2 regions of the Clostridium sp. DMHC 10 genome follow, and region 2 is predicted to be linked to the other one. Evidence: predicted binding sites of a transcription regulator. Region 2 holds the regulator's gene; the other holds the start of a gene.
What was found. The regulator NrdR, encoded in region 2, represses ribonucleotide reductase genes. The targets are predictions, from matches to a motif close to CACNANATNTNGTG.
Positions count from the first base shown of each region.

Region 1: the regulator NrdR is predicted to act here: its motif matches at 1,812-1,825, upstream of AGR56_RS16660 (anaerobic ribonucleoside triphosphate reductase).

Region 1 covers NZ_LGVB01000015.1:3,042,273-3,045,491, reverse strand. Annotated here, with positions in the region: gene AGR56_RS16660 (anaerobic ribonucleoside triphosphate reductase) at 1-1,795, opposite strand, end outside; partial or broken gene AGR56_RS16655 (PFL family protein) at 2,311-3,219, opposite strand, start outside.
Region 2 covers NZ_LGVB01000015.1:426,265-429,483, forward strand. Annotated here, with positions in the region: gene AGR56_RS03900 (ATP-binding protein) at 1-30, opposite strand, end outside; gene AGR56_RS03905 (response regulator transcription factor) at 32-730, opposite strand; gene pgeF (peptidoglycan editing factor PgeF) at 748-1,215, opposite strand; gene AGR56_RS23235 (hypothetical protein) at 1,215-1,451, opposite strand; gene nrdR (transcriptional regulator NrdR) at 1,606-2,070, opposite strand; partial or broken gene AGR56_RS03920 (YlmC/YmxH family sporulation protein) at 2,132-2,384, opposite strand; partial or broken gene sigG (RNA polymerase sporulation sigma factor SigG) at 2,524-3,219, opposite strand, start outside.

The DNA of each region.
Region 1 (3,219 bases), 2.6 Mb from region 2:
TGCAAAGAGCATGATATGGAGCTTCTATATTTATCTTTTCTTTTATTGATATATTGTATCCAACTGGAATATGATAGCTATTTGAGTAATATTCCTTATCTGTAACTCCTGGTATTTCGCCAAAAATAGCCTTATCCTTTACTATAAATTTACCAGATAAGCCTTCTGCTGGTGTAGCATAGCAGCTCCAGTTAAGATGAGTTTCTTCTATAAGTTTATCCGTATATCTTCTTATGTACTCTACTATTTTGTAGCCAAGTTCTCTTGCTTCTTCAGTTTCTCCGTGATGATGTCCTGTAAGTGCAACAAGTGCTTCTGCAAGTCCTATAAAACCTATTGCCCAAGTTCCTTGTTTTAGTATTGGGTCTATTGAATCTTCTGGTTTTAATCCTTCTGATCCCTTCATAAGTCCTTGTCCTGCTACAAAAGGCAAATCCTTAACTCTAAGCTTCTTTAAAACATTATATCTATCTAAAAGACTTTCTTTTGCTATTTCGAGTCTTAAATCTAAGGCAGCGAAAAATTTATTTATATCATGCTTTGCTATTATTCCTATTCTTGGCAGGTTTATAGTGGTTGGCGCTATATTTCCTCTTCCTTTAACTCCAGGTTCTCCATTTACATTTGACATTAAATATGTTCTACATCCCATTGTAGCCGGAACATATCCTTTGTCATAATACTTTTTATTAAAATCAGCATCAAGGTTCATAAAAGTAGGATTCATTCTCTTAGCGGCTACTCTACATGCTAATTCATATAGATAATAATATGGATCCTCCTTCTCTCTATTTACTCCCTTTTTAACTCTAAATATTATGTTAGGGAATATAGGCTGTTCTCCTCTACCAAGTCCTTTTTCATATTCTTTAAGAAATACTTCGCAAACAAGAGCCGCATCCTTTGTTTTAGGAACTCCAAGGTTAATCGACGAAAATGGAACCTGTGAACCTGCTCTACTGTGCATTGTATTAAGATTATATACAATCCCCTGCATTGCCTGTTCAAGAGCTCTTCTAAGTTTCTTTTCAGTAATTTCTTTTCTTTTCTGTTCTTCTATGCCAAATTCCTTAAGTTCTTCTCTAATGCAAACTCTTGTTGGTTCAATAAACTCTGCCATATCGTTATCAAAATCAGGATGTGACTGACCACCAAACATATCATTTTGTGTTGATTGAAGAAGTATGCAAGATAATTCTGCAGCTGATTCTATTCTTTTAGGCATTCTTATATATCCATAGCCTGTATTAAATCCTCTTAGCAAAACTTCCTTCGTTGGTATATGTAAACAATTTGTAGTGAGATTATAACTATCTAAATCATGAAGATAAATATCACCATTTTCATGCGCTTTTGAAATCTTTTTAGGCATTACAGCAAGATTATGCCACTTATTTGATTCACTTGCTATTCTTAAAAGCTTTGAACTAAAATTATTCCCCACATTAGCGTTATCTCTGTCCGTTTCAACTCCAATTTTTTCTATAGCTTTCATTAAATCAGACTTTATATCTCTTACCTTTGTTCTTTCATTTCTATAATTGCAATAAGCTAATCCTATTTCTCTATATTCGTTTTCAAACAATATATCTTGAACTAAATTTTGTACTTCTTCAACTGAAATTTTATCGACGTGCTTTCCTTCTAATTCTCCTATAACTTGCTCAGTTAAATTAAGTATATCGCTTTCTTTTATGTTAAACCCTATTTCATCAGATGCACCTTTAATGGCATTTGAAATTTTATTAGAATCAAATTTGACTTCTCTTCCGTCACGTTTTACTACATTTAGCATGAAATTCCCTCCATAACACAATATCTTGTACTTAGCATATTATACATGAGAAAATTTTTTATATCAATTTTTAAATATATCTATTTCATAAGATATACTTTTTTATTATTCATTATCTTTATTTCTTTCGCTTTTTTATGGTTAAAGCTAACTTGATATTTAAATCTTCTGCATAAATACATTGGTATTACTCACATAACTAAATGTAAACCAAAAATAATGCGAAGTAACAGTATCTTGGAATATTAAATAAAATTAATAAATCTAAGAGTCTAAATCCTAAAATTCTAAGATTTATAAAATTTTATTTAAACTATTCCTTCAATACTATTACTTCGCTTAAACTTGAAATGCAAGGAATATTTTTCTCCGGTTCCCTACGAAAAATACACTGTATATATGGTTAATCAATTAAATTAAAACTATATGTTTAGTAAAACATAATGTTAGTTCTAGACAAAGGTATTATAAAAATTTATATATAATGGACTTCACAAGTTCCAAGTTATTTATATCTAGTTCTTAAAACTGTGTATAGGCGAAGGAATTCTTCCACCTCTATTTATAAAATCAGCTGATGAGAACTTACTTACTGGCATAACTGGTGCTCTTCCAAACAATCCACCAAATTCAACGCTATCTCCAACATCTAATCCAATTGCAGGTATTAAACGTACTGCTGTAGTTTATTGTTAATAACTCCAATAGCAGCTTCATCAGCTATTATACCTGAAATAGTCTCTGCAGGAGTGTTTCCTGGTATTGCTATCATATCAAGTCCAACAGAACAAACACATGTCATTGCTTCAAGTTTTTCAAGATTAAGTGCTCCACTTTCAACTGCTGCTATCATACCTTCATCTTCACTAACAGGTATAAAAGCACCACTAAGTCCTCCGACATGGGATGCAGCCATTATTCCGCCCTTTTTCACAGCATCATTTAACATTGCTAATGCTGCTGTAGTTCCTGGTGCACCACAAGCTTCAATTCCTATTTCTTCTAATATTCTTGCTACACTATCGCCAACTGCTGGTGTAGGTGCCAACGATAAGTCAACTATTCCGAAAGGGACATCAAGTCTTCTTGAAGCTTCTCTTGCAACAAGCTGTCCTGCTCTAGTTATTCTAAATGCAGTTTTCTTTATAGTTTCAGCAACAATATCAAAGCTTTCTCCTCTTACAGTTTCAATGGCGGCCTTAACTGTTCCTGGCCCGCTTACACCTACATTAATTATGCATTCAGCTTCTCCAACACCATGAAAAGCTCCTGCCATAAATGGATTATCCTCTATAGCATTTGCAAATACAACAAGCTTCATGCAGTCCATTCCATTTGTATCAGCACTCATTTCTGCTGTACGTCTTATTATTTGCCCCATTTCTTTTACTGCATTCATATTAATTCCTGTTTTGCTGCTTCCC
Region 2 (3,219 bases):
TATATTATATAAAAATAACTTTTTCCTCATCTTACTCACCTTCAAAATTAAATCTATAACCTATTCCTCTTATAGTTTCTATATACTTTGGATTTTTATCATCCTGTTCAATTTTTTGTCTTAAATGTCTTATATGTACATCAACTGTACGTGTTTCTCCAACATACTCGTAACCCCAAATTTTATCAAGAAGAAAATCTCTTGTCATAACTCTTCCTTTATTTTTTACTAAAACTTCAAGCAATTCAAATTCTTTTAATGTGAGCTCTATCTTTTCATTATTTTTAATAACTTCATGCTTTTGAAAATCAATTGATATATCACTAAATTTATAGATTTTATCGTTATACTCAACTTTAGTTCTTCTTAAAACAGCTTTAACTCTTGCTATAAGTTCTCTTACTGAAAAAGGCTTTGTAATGTAATCATCAGCACCAAGTTCAAGCCCTAAAATCTTATCAAGTTCCTCACTTTTTGCCGTAAGCATAATAACAGGCATATTTGATATATTATTATCACGTCTTATTTCTCTGCACACATCATACCCGTCTAATTCAGGAAGCATGAGATCAAGAAGTACTAATTGTGGTAATTCTTGTTTTGCCATTTTTAATCCATCAACTCCATTATTTGCACTTATTACTTTATACCCGTTCTTTTCGAGATTGAAAGTAATAAGTTGCACAATATGAGGTTCGTCATCTACTACTAAAATTTTTTCTCCAGCCATATTTTATACCTCCAGTTCTATTTTAGAAAAATAAAGGAAAACATTCTTCCGGCCTTATTTCCATCTCTTCTATAAGAATAAAATTCATATTTGGTGCTGCAATTAGTACACTGATTTAAGCTTTTAAAACTTTTTACTCCACTATTCTCAAGCTGCTTCTCTATGCATTTTTGCAAATTTAGCCTTCCATTTAAGTATATTTTTTCCCTCTTATATATTGATACCTCTTTAAATTTTTCTGCAGTATCATATCCAAATTCATAACAGCACTCCATATTATGTGGACCTATAACTGCATTTATATCTTCAACTTTACATCCAAATTCCTCTTTCATCTTGATAACTGTTTTTTCTACTATGCAAGCTAATGTACCCTTCCAGCCACTGTGAACAGCCGCAAAGACTTGATTTTTTTTATCATAAATTAGGATAGGAACACAATCAGCAGTAAAAACTCCTATTGCTATATTTTTTTTATCTGAAATTAAGCATCGCCATTGTAAGTTTTTTCATCATATATATAAATATCATCACTATGAATCTGATTTAGATATCCAACTTCATCTACACCGAACCATTTTTTAATATTATTAATGTTATTTAATCCAATATCAGATTTTAAATTAAAGTCTAAATTATTTTTAGCAGTTGAGAAATATAAATGAGCGTTACCATCTTTTATTTCTATAAAATCATAATCTCCTATGCTTTTTATTTTCATAGATAATTATCCTCCCAATAATATATTAGCATACTTTATTTTTTTGTGTTAATACAAACAATATTTTAACATAATTAACAATATCTTAATATAAAAAAAATTGATAGGTTTAACCCTATCAATTTTAAATTTTTAAGAGACAAATCAAATAAAATTATTCCTCACACTTCTTGTTTATTAAATTTGACAATTCCTTCATAAAAGTGTTTATGTCCTTAAATTGTCTATACACGGAAGCAAATCTAACATAAGATATTTCGTCAATATCCTTAAGTTTATCCATAGCCATTTCTCCAATGGTATTTGATTTTATTTCCGTCAGCATTTGATTACTTATAGTCTTTTCGATCTCAGACGCTATATCTTCAATTTGCTTTCTCGAAACTGGTCTTTTCTCACAAGATTTTATGAGTCCATTAACTATTTTAGATTTATCAAAAAATTCTCTACTGGAATCCTTTTTTACAACTAATATTGGTATATCTTCAACTTTTTCATATGTAGTATATCTTTTAGAACATCCAAGACATTCTCTTCTTCTTCTTATTGCCATATTATCTTCTGTTGATCTTGAGTCTACTACTTTACTTTCATCATATCCGCAAAATGGACATTTCAATACTTTCACGTCCTTTGTTATAAAACTTTAACATAATTATACACTTTATGTAACACATTATTCAATCCCTATTTTCAAATAAGTTATCTCCATCTAAGAGTATTACATCTACCCCTATAACTTTTATTTTATCCCATCCTATTTCTATATCATCACTTTTTGGAAAACCAATGTGAACTTTTAGAATTTGGAATTGTTAAAGATAGAACTTTATAATTTTCAGTATCAACTTTTAAATCCTTTATAAAGCCAAGCTTTGTTCCAGTATTTATATCTATAAGCTCCATTGATTTTAAACCATTCAAAGAATGCATATAGCTCCCTCCAAAAAATTAATTTATACATTATATGAATCTCAAACGTAAATTAGACTTATGAGCATGCACCTTCTAACGGAAATAATAAAAAGTAATAGTTTTGAATTATCAACTATTACTTTTTATTATGATTAAATTAAACATATTTCCTCATATGCTTTAGCGCAGTTTTTTCAAGTCTGGAGACCTGAGCCTGAGAAATCCCTATTTCATCCGCAACCTCCATTTGAGTTCTTCCATCGAAAAAACGCATATTGAGTATCATTTTTTCTCTACTGCTCAATTTTTTCATAGCTTCCTTAATAGATATGTCCTGAACCCAAGTTTGATCATGACTTTTATTGTCACTTATCTGATCCATAACATATATTGCATCTCCATCATCGTGATATATTGGTTCATATAGTGACATTGGTTCTTGTATAGCATCTAGTGCAAATATTACTTCTTCCCTTGGCACCTTGAGCTCCTTTGCAATTTGAGATACAGTTGGTTCTTTATTATTTTTTGCTACAAATTTATCTCTTACTTGAAGAGCTCTATATGCAATATCCCTAAGTGATCTGCTTACCCTTATTGAATTATTATCTCTTAAATACCTTCTTATTTCACCTATGATCATAGGAACTGCATATGTCGAAAACTTTACATTTTTGACTCAAATCAAAATTGTCTATTGACTTTATAAGCCCTATACAGCCAACTTGAAATAAATCATCAGCATTTTCACCCCTATTATTAAATCTTTGTATTACACTTAACACTAATCTCAAATTTCCCTTGATGAACTTTTCTCTTGAACTCTCATTGCCATTTCTCATACTTATCAAAA